Regions from separate parts of the Phyllobacterium sp. TAF24 genome, predicted to be linked through region 2. Evidence: riboswitches for the same ligand, from Rfam matches in the RefSeq annotation. Region 2 holds a riboswitch; the other holds the start of a gene.

Region 1 (6,341 bases), on a different contig from region 2:
CATTGACCAGCGGATTGTCATCACGCGGCCAGACCCCGCTGGCAACCTTTTCGGCTTCTCCGGCAATGAGGATCATCGCATCGCAGAAGCGGTCGATTTCCCGCTTTGATTCCGATTCCGTCGGTTCGACCATCAGCGTACCGGCAATCGGCCAGGACATTGTCGGCGCATGGAATCCGTAATCAATAAGACGCTTGGCAATATCCTCGACGCTGATCCCGGCACTGTCTTTGAGAACACGGGTATCGAGAATGCACTCATGCGCAACACGGCCATTACTTCCCTTGAACAGCACGGGATAGTGGCCTTTCAGCCGCTCAGCGATGTAATTGGCGTTGAGAATGGCCATTTCCGTTGCACGTTTGAGACCCGCACCACCCATCATGCGGATATACATCCATGTGATTGGAAGGATGGATGCGCTGCCAAACGGTGCCGCAGAAACCGCATGCTGCGATCCCTTGGCGACATGTCCAGGCAGGAACGGAGCCAGATGCTTCTTCACGCCGATGGGGCCAACACCCGGTCCGCCGCCACCATGCGGAATACAGAAGGTCTTGTGCAGGTTCATATGGCAAACGTCGGCGCCAATATCACCTGGACGGGCAAGCCCGACCAGCGCATTGAGGTTGGCACCGTCAAAGTAAACCTGTCCGCCATGCCGATGAATGACCGTACAGATATCCTTGACGCCTTCCTCGAACACACCATGCGTCGAAGGATAGGTGATCATCAGCGCCGCCAGATTGGCACTGTGCTGTTCCGCCTTTACCTTAAGGTCTTCAAGGTCAATATCGCCAGCCTCTTCGCAGGCCACAACAACAACGCGCATACCAGCCATATGGGCACTGGCCGGGTTTGTACCATGGGCTGATTCTGGAATGAGGCAGATGTCGCGATGATCATCACCCCGGTCCAGATGGTAACGGCGAATGGCCAGAAGACCGGCATATTCACCCTGACTACCCGCATTAGGCTGCAATGAGACGGCATCAAAGCCGGTAATCTCCGAAAGCCAGCTTTCCAGATCGTCGGTCATCGACTTGTAACCAAGCGCATGATCAGCCGGAGCAAACGGATGCACATTGGCAACGCTGTTCCAACTGACCGGCAGCATTTCTGCCGCAGCATTGAGCTTCATCGTGCAGGAGCCAAGCGGGATCATGGCGCGATCAAGCGCCAGATCCTTGTCCGCCAGACGGCGCAGGAAACGCATCATTTCGGTTTCCGAACGCTGCTGATGGAAAACGGCCTGCGTCATAAAACCTTCCGTCTGCCTTTCGCCGGGCAAGGTAGCCTTTGCTTCGGCCGGCAGCTTTGCACCGAAGAGAGTAACCAGCGCCGTCAGATCATCTTCCGATGTTGTTTCATCGACTGTAATGCCTAGCCGGTCCTGATCGACAATGCGCAGCAGACGTCCATTCTTTTCGGCCTCGGCTGCGATTGATGCGGCCTTGCCAGGAACAGTGACGGTAACAGTATCGAAGAAATGCGATCCGGCGATGGAAAGTCCGGCCCCCGTAAGAGCAGCCGCCAATCGCGAAGCCTGTACATGCACACCGCGCGCGATAGCCTGAAGACCCTGCGGACCATGCCAGATGGCATAAGATACAGCCATATTGGCGAGCAGCGCCTGTGCTGTGCAGATATTGGATGTCGCTTTGTCTCGGCGGATATGTTGTTCACGCGTCTGCAAGGCAAGGCGGTAACCTGCCCGTCCCTTGCTGTCGACGGACTGACCAACCAGACGGCCCGGAATAAGCCGTGTCAGCGTTTCGCTGACAGCAAGATAAGCAGCGTGCGGGCCACCATAACCAATCGGCACACCAAAGCGCTGCATGGAACCAGCGGCAATATCAACACCTGACTTGGCAGGTGGCGGCGTGATTGTCAGAGCCAGCGGATCAGCAACTGCGATAACCAGCGCCCCGGCGGCCTTGGCTGCCTGAATGACCGAGGTATAATCACCATAAACACCAAATGTATCCGGCCATGGAACGATGATTGCTGCAACACCCGCATCAATTTCGCCCTCGTCGACGGTCATCCCAAGCGGCTCGGCACGGGTCTTGACCACATCGACGGTCTGCGGATGCAAAGCACCTGCGATGACAATACGCTCCCGCTTTTCGCGATGATGGCGATAGGCAATACCGACCGCTTCGGCAACAGCCGTCGCTTCATCCAGAAGTGAAGCGGATGCAACCGGCAGACCTGTAAGCTCTGTCACCAGCGTCTGGAAATGGAACAACAGTTCGAGCCGGCCCTGGCTGATTTCCGACTGGTAAGGCGTATAAGCCGTATACCATGCGGGGTTTTCAAAGAGATTACGCAGGATAACGGCTGGCACATGGGTGCCGTGGTAACCCTGTCCGATAAAGCTCTTATGGGTCTTGTTTTGCCCCATCTTGGCCGCGAGTTCCGCCAGAGCCTCAGCTTCGCTGGCGGCTTCGGGAATATCGAGTGGGCGCTCAAGGCGGATCGACTTCGGCACGGCCTGTGAGATCAGGGTTTCCAGCGATGGAATGCCAAGGGCGGCCAACATGGCGCGCGAGCCTTGCGTGCTTGGGCCAATATGGCGATCAGCAAACGGGAATACGGTGTCTTTCATCATCATGCCTTCAGCCAATGATTGCTTTGTAGCCAGCCTCATCGAGAAGGCCGGTCAGCTGGTCCGGATTGGACAGCTTCATCTTCCACAGCCAGCCATCGCTGGCGGCCGCTGAATTGACCAGCGATGGATCGCTTGTGGTCGCATCATTCACTTCGGTGACTTCACCGTCGACAGGCGCATAGACGTCAGATGCGGCCTTGACGGATTCAACAACAACGGTGGGATCGCCCTTGGAGAGGGACTGACCAACATCCGGCAACTGGACAAAAACCAGATCGCCGAGCTGATCCTGTGCGTGGTCGGTAATGCCGACTGTCGCAATGTCATTCTCGACGCGGACCCATTCGTGATCTTCGGTAAAGTAAGTGGCTGCCATCTCAATTATCCTTTGTGGTAGCGATGTGGAGTAAAAGGGAGTGAATGAATTTCCACGGGGATGCGGTTGCCCCGCACCTCAGCAAAAACCTTGGAACCCAGCGCAGATAAATCTTTGCTGACATAGCCCATGGCAACTGGGAAACCAGCCGACGGGCCAAACCCGCCTGATGTGACCAACCCGATCTTGGTGCCATCAGCATCAAAGAGTTCAGCATCAGTGCGTACCGGCTGCCGCCCCTCGGGTTTCAAGCCAACACGCTTCTTGGTCGAACCCGTTGCGATCTTGGCAAGGAGTGCCTCGGCACCGATAAATCCGGCTGCCTCGCGCACGGGCTTGGTGATAGCCCAGAGCAATCCAGCATCAACAGGGTCATAATCAGGCGTAATGTCATGGCCGTGCAGACACAGGCCGGCCTCAAGACGCAGGCTGTCGCGGGCGGCAAGCCCAACCCATGCAACGCGATCATCGGCAAGCAAGCGTTTAACCAGCGCGCGCGCGTCAGCTTCGGGGAAACCGATCTCAAAACCATCTTCACCCGTATAACCGGAGCGGCTCATGAACCATCCCGGTTTCGGCTCAAATCCATGCATGAAAGCAAGATCGGTCCCGGCAATACCGGCATCGCGCAGCACATTCACGGCCTCAGGTCCTTGAATGGCGAGGAATACCCGGTCCAGCGCATCGATCTTGCAGTCGAATCCCTTGGCCACACCACGCAGGTGCGCCTCATCAGCTGCCGCATTTCCTGCGTTGGCGACGACCATGAAATGCTCATTCCCCAGACGGGTAATGATCAGATCATCGAGAATACCGGCTTCGTCATTCAGGAAGAAGGTGTACTTCGATTGACCCGTCTGCAGCGCAGCCGCATCAAGCGGGCAAGCGCGCGAAAGCAGCGCCGCAGCTTCTGCTCCAGCAACATCAAACAGCTGCATATGCGAGATGTCGAACAGGCCAACCTTCTCACGCGTGTGCAGATGTTCCTTCATCACACCAAGCGGATAGGTGATTGGCATAGACCAACCAGCGAAACCGCCAAAGCGCGCGTTTGCGGCCTTGTGCAGATCATCGAGCGGCAGTTGTTTCAGATTTTCTTCAGTGCCCATTTTTACTCCAGAGACGTGCAAAGACCTCCGCCATAGAGCGGAACATTTCTTTGCCCCTCTGTCGGAAGCCTGAGAGACTCGCCCAGCCAGGACCCCTGACTGAACTTACACCTTCGGCGCGGAGTTTCCCCCGACTTTCCAGAGTTGCCTTCCCGGTTTGCGGTTCCTGGTACCTGAGAGATTTCGGGCGATTTCCCCTTCGGTGGCCTGCATATTTCTATGCACGACACTCTCCCGCAAACTGACAGGGCCGAAGCCCTCGACAGCCCGGACCATAGCGCAACGGCCTTTGCCTGTCATCGTGCAAATGGCCGATTTGCCGCTTTGTGGACAGAAATTGTCTGAATGAGAATACTCGCAAGCTGGACACCAGACTTTCACCGCGTCAGAGCGATCACCCCAAGTGCCTGTCCCCTACCCTTTACGCCGTGCAAACCCAGATAATCAGCTTTGATTTCATTGGATAAACTCATGCGCTGCGCCAAGTCAGTCGAGATCAAAACCGGTGCTTCCAGTGTCCGGCAAAGGCTTTCAAGGCGTGCTGTCGTATTCACCGTATCGCCAAAGTAGGTGATCTTGTGGTGATCGACCCCGATTTCGGCTGTGATGATGGGGCCTCCATGCAGCGCAGCACGCAAAGCTGGAACCTGCCCGAATCGCTCCAGCCATTGAGCCGTGTTCTTTTCGATTCCATCCAAAATATCAAAGACGCAGCGCACGCAGCTTGCGTCCTTAATGCCGCGATCGATAGGCCAGGTGATGATGGCAGCATCGCCGACATAATCATCAATGGCACCATGATGACGCCGGACCGGCTCGGCAAATGCAGCGAACAGTTCTCCAAGAAACTGCTGAGCCCGCAGATCACCATGTTCTTCGGCAAAAGTTGTCGACCCAACCAGATCAATGAAGAGAAACACGCGTTCTTCTGCCACCGGCTGACGGTAGCGGCTGATGAGAAGGTTCGCAAAAATATCGCGGCCCAGCAAATCCCGCACCCGCAAGATGAATATCATGATGCTCAATACACCAAGCGTATAGAACAATACCTGCGGTGAAAGGATCGCGGCCTGCCAGAATGTTCCGTTGAGCCATCCGAAGTACCACAGAATTATACCGCAAACGGCATTACCAAAACTGATCAACACATAATCAGCTACCAATGCCGTCACGAGAAAGCCCGCCGTCGGCAATGTGTTTATCCATGCGCGCAGTTTTGGAAAGATAACGCCGCGCTCGAAAGCCAGAATCGGCGCACAAATCGAAAGGGCAAATATTGCGCCAATGTAATAGCCCTCGCTGTATACTATCAAACTGTAGAGATAGCCGCTCGCGGCAACTGCGGTAAGCACGAATATCCAGAAGCCGATCGAATTTCTGCGCATGCCCCGCTCCCATCTCATTCAAATTGTCAGAAACCTATCTCAAGGCGTGCTTCTAACGTCATTCCCTTATGCCTCACTGGATCAGTATTAGCCCAATAGACAGATGCTATAGCCTGTTATCCATTTGAAGAATTCATTGATAGACCAATACAAGTCACATCCCCATGTCGCGTGCAGTATTTCGGCTTGCAAGGGTGGCACGTTGAAATTTAACCAATGAAGTGAAGAATATTAATACAGTTTCGCCGCTGTTTTTTAGCAAAGCGTTCTTTGACGCCCCCCGAAATTCGGGAAAATCTAACTGCCTCTGAAACGGAGTCCTAGCGCTCAATGGCGATGCGTGACTTCAATCACATGGAGGCCATACCCTAAAATGGGCTATGCACTGAGTTTGCTCGATAAAAGTCCAATCCATGATGGCGAGACGGCCAGCACGGCGCTGAAACGCACAGTCGCGCTGGCCCGTCAGGCCGAACAATGGGGTTTTCATCGCTTCTGGGTTGCCGAACATCATGACACACCTGCTTTGGCAAGTTCCTCCCCTGAAGTGTTGATTGCCTTCCTGCTCGCCAACACAACACGCATTCGCGTTGGTTCTGGTGGTGTCATGCTGCAGCACTACAGCCCTTACAAGGTGGCAGAGAATTTCAATCTGCTTGCCGCCCTTGGACTGGATCGCGTAGATCTTGGCGTCGGAAAAGCGCCGGGCGGGCTGCCCTACTCGACCCGAGCCTTGCAAGGCGTCATCCCCCGGTCCGAAAAACAAGACTTTGCTGCACAACTGGCACAACTCGGCGCATTCCTTGCGAAAGGTCTGCCCGAGGGTGATCCACTTGCCGGTGTGCGGGCAACGCCGC
Region 2 (6,723 bases):
CAACAGATCCAATTGCGGTGTCAGCCATTGCCGCCCGTGTGCCGATCCCCTCACGCATGATGCATATTCTTGAAGGGGAATCTCTTCTCAACGACGCGTCCGGTCTCGTATGCATGCGCTTCGCGGTCGCTGCGATGCTGACAGGCAGTTTCTCAATCACCGAAGCCTTCTTCACCTTCCTGTGGCTCGCTTTTGCCGGCATTGCCATCGGTATTGGTGTCACCCTTGGCGTCACGCGCGGCAAGGCTTTCCTTGCCCGCAAACTCGGTGAAGAGAGTGGCTCGCAAATCCTTATCAGTCTGCTCATTCCGTTCGGCGCTTATCTTCTGGCAGAACATGTGCACGCGTCAGGCATTCTTGCTGCTGTCGCTGCCGGTATCACCATGAGCTATGCCGAGAATACCACGCAATCCATGGCATTAACGCGGGTGCGCCGCACGGCGGTGTGGGACACAGCGCAGTTTGCCGCAAATGGCGCCATCTTTGTACTGCTGGGCGAGCAACTTCCCAGCATCTTCTCCGGCGCGGTCAAAAACGTGCAGGAGGCGGGCGAATCTAGCCCCTGGTGGCTACTCGTCTATGTCGTGGTGATCTATGCAGTTCTCGCTACCTTGCGGTTTCTTTGGGTCTGGGGGTCATGGCGCGTCACCATGGCAAAGCGCAGCGCACAGGGTGAAGCCGTGGTCAAGCCGAGCTGGAAACTCATCGCGACCATGTCCTTTGCCGGTGTACGTGGCGCAATCACTCTGGCGGGTATTCTGACGCTGCCGCTGTTTCTTTATGATGGCTCGTTGTTTCCGGCCCGTGATCTCGTCATCTTTCTTGCAACGGGGGTGATCATCCTGTCGCTTATTATGGCGAGTATCGGTCTGCCCCGGCTTCTGCGCAACATTGATCTGCCAGTCGAGGACTCGAACCAGCGTGAAGAGGATTATGCGCGTATTGCGGCGGCGGAAGCGGCCATCATGGCAATCGAGCGCGCCCAGCACGATCTCGCGTCAGGGCGCGCCGATGCTGACATTTATACGGATGTTGCCAACCACATCATGGAGCTTTATCGCAAGCGCATTGATGGGCGTATGCATCTGGGCGAGGAGCGCGAAGAAGTGGCGCGCAGTGAAGAGATCGAGAAACTGCTGCGCATCACGGCGCTGAGGGCAGAGCGGCAGGAAATCCATCGCCTTGTCAGGGCAAGACGGCTCGAAAGCACCATTGCCACGAAGATGGTCAGGGATATCGACCTACTGGAAGCGCGCTTCCAGTAGGTCGGTTTGATCCAGGTTAGTTCCAGTCATCCGGAATCTGGCGAACGGCACCCTTGGCGGCGCTGGTGGCCATGGCGCCATAAGCGCGCAGTGCCGTTGTGATCTTGCGCTTGCGCTTTTCCTCAGGCTTCCAGGCGGCAGTGCCCTTGGCTTCCATCTGCGCGCGGCGGTCAGCCAGAACAGCATCGTCCACATCAAGATGAATCCCACGGTTCGGAATGTCGATATTGATGATATCGCCGTCCTGCACCAGAGCGATGAGGCCACCTTCAGCCGCTTCAGGTGAAACGTGGCCAATGGAAAGACCTGACGAACCGCCGGAGAAACGACCGTCGGTAATCAGGGCGCAGGCTTTGCCAAGACCTTTTGATTTCAGATAGCTGGTTGGATAGAGCATTTCCTGCATGCCGGGTCCGCCGCGAGGACCTTCATAGCGGATCAGCACGATATCACCGGGCTTGATGCCGCCATTGAGAATGCCCAGAACAGCACTGTCCTGACTTTCGAAAATGCGGGCGGGGCCAGAGAATTTCAAGATCGAATCGTCGACACCGGCGGTTTTGACGATGCAGCCATCTTCCGCCAGATTGCCGTAGAGAACAGCAAGACCGCCATCCTTGGAATAGGCGTGCTCAAGATTGCGGATCACACCCTTTTCGCGGTCGAGATCAACATCGGCGAAGCGGCGTTCCTGACTGAATGCGACCTGTGTCGGAACACCGCCCGGCGCAGCCATGAAGAAATCATGCACCGACTTGTTCTTGCTGCGCACCACATCCCAGCGGTCAAGTGCCGCGCCGAGATTGGCCGCATGCACTGAATAAACAGACGTGTCGAGCAGACCCGCACGGTCAAGTTCGCCGAGAATGCCCATGACACCACCCGCATGATGCACATCTTCCATGTGCACATTGGCAACGGCAGGCGCAACCTTGCAGAGAACAGGCACGCGGCGCGACAGACGATCAATGTCACTCATGGTGAAATCAACCTCGCCCTCATGGGCAGCGGCCAGCAAATGCAGCACCGTATTGGTTGAGCCACCCATGGCGATGTCAAGCGTCATGGCATTTTCAAATGCTGCGAACGAGGCAATGGAGCGCGGCAGAGCCGTTTCATCATCCTGCTCGTAGTAGCGGCGGGCAAGATCAACCACCAGATGACCAGCCTCGACAAAGAGGCGGCGACGATCCGCATGGGTCGCCAGTGTCGATCCATTGCCGGGCAGGGACAGGCCGAGCGCTTCGGTCAGGCAGTTCATGGAATTAGCGGTGAACATGCCGGAGCAGGAGCCGCAGGTTGGGCAAGCGGAACGCTCGATGGCCTTCACTTCTTCGTCGGAAATGCGGTCATCGGCGGCAGCCACCATGGCATCAACCAGATCAAGCTTCTTTTCCTTGTCATCCCAGACAACCTTGCCCGCTTCCATTGGCCCGCCGGAAACGAACACCACGGGAATGTTGAGGCGCAATGCCGCCATCAGCATGCCCGGCGTGATCTTGTCACAATTGGAAATGCAGACCATGGCGTCGGCGCAATGGGCGTTGACCATATATTCGACGCTGTCGGCAATGATTTCACGCGATGGCAGCGAATACAGCATGCCGTCATGGCCCATGGCGATGCCATCATCGACAGCAATCGTGTTGAATTCCTTGGCGACGCCGCCAGCGCTTTCGATTTCGCGCGCGACAAGCTGGCCGAGATCTTTCAAATGGACGTGGCCCGGAACGAACTGTGTAAAGGAATTGACCACAGCAATAATCGGCTTGCCGAAATCCTCATCCTTCATGCCGGTCGCGCGCCAGAGCCCGCGGGCACCTGCCATGTTGCGGCCATGTGTGGTTGTGCGTGAACGATAAGGAGGCATAGTCGAAATCCTGCTGAGAACGGGCGAGGGAGCATCTCTATAGAAAAAGCGCTCTCCTGCAAAGAATGGAATTTTATTGCCTGAAAAGACAAGTTTTATTGCATTGATTACATAATGCAGATGCGGGGCGCATGAAACGAGACGTAATGTCTCGCCTCGCGCCCACTCCGGTCAGAACGCGGTGAAGGTCAGCGTTGTCAGCGAACGGGCAATACCCGCAATGTCGAGCACGTTCTCATTGATGAACTTGCCGATATCCTGATCCTCTGGAATGTAGACTTTGGCCAAAAGATCAAACTCGCCGCTGGTCGAATAAAGTTCCGAAACGATCTCCCGCTCGAATAGCGTTTTTGCAACCTCGTACGTCTTGCCGGGTGCGCATTGCAGTTGCAGAAAGACAGGCTTCATGAGTTCCTCCAGGTGGGTATGCCGCTTTTATCAAGCATAATTGCTGTAACGCTTCTTAGCCAGTTGTTCTCTTCTCGCAACTGCGATATATATCTCGCGTTCGCACAGACTATCTGGGAGAGACCGGTAAAACCGGCGCCGATGGAGCAACCGCCCCGGAAACTCTCAGGCAAAAGGACCAGAATAGTCTAGAACATCTGGAGAGAGGTATGCCCTGCAAAGGTTGTACCCACCGAAGGAGAAAGCCCTGCCCGGTCGAATGACCGGAAAACGGTGCCGACGACACGGGTGGCAAACACCCGGCGGGCGCTCAAAGGGCCAAGCTCTCAGGTTCCGTGACAGATGGGGTTTCGTGCCGTTTTGAACGGCGAAACTGAAACCATGTGTTGCTTGAGGACCGCTATATCATGACCCATATCGCCATTATCGGCGCCGGAATCACCGGCGTAACGACTGCCTATGCGCTTGCCCGTCAGGGTTATTCCGTCACCGTTTTTGATCGCAACCGTTATGCGGCCATGGAAACGTCCTTCGCCAATGGTGGTCAGTTGTCGGCCTCCAATGCGGAAGTGTGGAACAGCTGGTCGACGGTACTCAAGGGTATGAAGTGGATGTTGCGCAAGGATGCGCCGCTCCTGATGAACCCGAAGCCTTCCTGGCACAAATATTCCTGGATGGCGGAATTCGTGATGAACATTCCGCATTACGAAGAAAACACCATCGCCACGACCAAGCTTGCGATCGAAGCCCGCAAGCGCATGTTTGAGATCGCGGCCGATGAAAAGATCGACTTCGATCTGGAAAAGCGCGGCATCCTGCATATTTACCGCTCAAAATATGGCTATGATCACGCCGTCAAGGTCAACAAGCTGCTGGAAGCTGGTGGCCTTGATCGTCGCGCTGTGACCAATGAGGAAATCCGCAGCATTGAACCTGCGCTGAATGGCTCTTTCCATGGCGGCTTCTTTACGCCGTCTGATTCTACAGGCGATATCCACAAGTTCACCCGTGGTCTTGCTGCCGCTGCCATCCGCCACGGTGTTCGCTTTATAGGCGATGCCGATGTCTCGGCGTTGAAGCATGGCACCGACGGCGTTGTGGTCGAATGGGGCAAGGCGTCGATTGCCAATGCGGAAACCGAGACCGAGCGCTTTGACGCGATCGTTATCTGCGCCGGCATTGCCAGCCGCAAGTTTGCTGCCCAATTGGGCGACCGCGTCAACATCTATCCGGTCAAGGGCTACTCGATCACCGTCAATCTTGACGATGCCGAAAGCCAGAAGTCAGCGCCATGGGTCAGCCTGTTGGATGATGATGCAAAGATTGTCACCAGCCGTCTTGGCGCGGGCCGCCTGCGCGTCGCCGGTACTGCCGAATATAATGGCGAAAACCGTGACATCCGTCATGATCGCGTTAAACCGTTGGTTGATTGGAGCCGTGATCTCTTCCCGGGCATGGATACGTCAAATGTCGTGCCATGGGCCGGTTTGCGTCCAATGATGCCGAACATGCTGCCGCGCGTTGGTGCGGGCAAGCGTCCGGGTGTATTCTACAACACCGGCCATGGTCATCTGGGCTGGACCCTCTCGGCTGCTACGGCGGAAATCGTTGCTGATCATATCAGTGCCGCGATACCGGTTGATACCAAGCCGCAGACCGGCTGGCTCGCCGCTGCAGAGTGATATTTCAAAGGGTGCCTGTCATTTCAGGCGCTCTTTCTATTGTGCTCGACGAGATAGCGCGTGGCGAGTGCGATGTGCCGGGGGATAGGCTTGTCCTTGCGGAAATCTGCAATGAGGCGACGCGAGATTTCCAGCGCCGCCGCCATGCCATCAAGGCTCATGCCAAGCTCATCCATGGCCTCTCTGAACTGACCATTGTCGAACATGGCCGGGGCGAGGCGCTCAAGCCATATAGCGGAGAGTTCTGCGCCATCCTCCCATTCGATCGCATTTCCATCTTCGTTGACTTTGAGTGTTAAGAAGAGGGCATCATTCGTTCGCAGGGTAATGAAAATGCGTTTGCTTGCGAGGGCGGGCATTGTGTCGATAATCTGCGTTTCGCCGGTCCGCCACCTGATTTGAACCTTTCGCTCATTGAGAGCAATTGCTTCGTCAATACGAGGTAGAGGCGCGCCAACAGATATAATATCATCATCCATTACTGCTGTTCCATTCATCTTCAAGGAATCTCCTGTGCTGGAATGCCCATTCACGTACAACCCGGTAATCGCCATTGCGAAGCGAACCTTGCAAAATTGATAGATCCGCCAAGGCAACGATAGCCTCACGATCAGGTGTGATGACGTGAAAGTGGGGCGGGTTATGATCTTCGGCATAAATTTGAATTTTGATATTTCCGATTCTGGCGATGGTCGGCATTCAAAATATCTTTCGATAAAATAGTGCATTGCATGCACTTTGTCAATAAATAGTGCGCAATGTGCACTCAATATCAAGTGCGCGCGAATGGGATGAAACATGAATATTTTTATCAGCAGAGGTATTGGGCAAACTATTGCACGCACCACATAAAAAGTGATTGCAGGGCCAATCCTGCTTGTATCGCGGTTTTGTGGCCATATAGCCACTAATGCTGGGTTGCATGGCCCATCGGGCGCCATTGCGGGTTGGCCCGCTTTTCCCAACATGTTATCGTTTTCTTAAGCTCGAAGGGCGAATTTTAGCAATTGCAGGCGGCGTGCGCGCGTTTCCTGCAGTGTGTCTTTGTGTTTTAATGTGTAGGGAATTTGCTGGTTGATGGACTTCAAGCGCCCACAGGCCAGTTGTTTCGGTGCCGCATTGCTGGCCCTTACGGCTTTTGTCTCGCCTGCCCAGGCCTTTGATCTTTTCGGCGTTCATCTCTGGGGTGCCAAAAAGGAAGATGATGCCGATTCGGTGATCGCCGATCCTCAGAAATACACGGTTGAAACCGCCGCCTCCACAAATGATCAGACCAAAACGCTTGTGGAAGGCGCGTCAGGCCTTTTTGCCGACAAGGAAAAACCAGCCTCCGGCGCGGCGGGACTGCTCGCCAAGGCGCGGGGCGACTACCGGCGCATTCTCGGCGCTCTTTATGCGGATGGCCGCTATGGTGGAACCATCAGCATTCAGGTCGACGGCAAGGAAGCCAGCGATATTCCGCCCGATGCTGTGCTGTCCGATCCTGCCAAGGTGGTTA

Evidence for each region. Region 2 has a riboswitch for glycine ahead of AB4Y96_RS14095 (D-amino acid dehydrogenase). Riboswitches for the same ligand answer to the same signal wherever they lie in the genome.
Region 1: another riboswitch for glycine. It lies ahead of gcvT (glycine cleavage system aminomethyltransferase GcvT); the one in region 2 lies ahead of AB4Y96_RS14095 (D-amino acid dehydrogenase).

What each region holds. Positions count from the first base shown of each region.
Region 1 covers NZ_JBFRDN010000051.1:16,672-23,012, forward strand. The annotation lists gene gcvP (aminomethyl-transferring glycine dehydrogenase) at 1-2,611, opposite strand, end outside; gene gcvH (glycine cleavage system protein GcvH) at 2,622-2,990, opposite strand; gene gcvT (glycine cleavage system aminomethyltransferase GcvT) at 2,996-4,099, opposite strand; glycine riboswitch at 4,250-4,346, opposite strand; gene AB4Y96_RS25285 (adenylate/guanylate cyclase domain-containing protein) at 4,477-5,484, opposite strand; partial or broken gene AB4Y96_RS25290 (MsnO8 family LLM class oxidoreductase) at 5,858-6,341, shown strand, end outside.
Region 2 covers NZ_JBFRDN010000014.1:123,269-129,991, reverse strand. The annotation lists gene AB4Y96_RS14110 (Na+/H+ antiporter) at 1-1,265, shown strand, start outside; gene ilvD (dihydroxy-acid dehydratase) at 1,282-3,135, opposite strand; gene AB4Y96_RS14100 (Lrp/AsnC ligand binding domain-containing protein) at 3,307-3,543, opposite strand; glycine riboswitch at 3,648-3,734, shown strand; gene AB4Y96_RS14095 (D-amino acid dehydrogenase) at 3,951-5,225, shown strand; gene AB4Y96_RS14090 (hypothetical protein) at 5,249-6,193, opposite strand; gene AB4Y96_RS14085 (autotransporter assembly complex protein TamA) at 6,303-6,723, shown strand, end outside.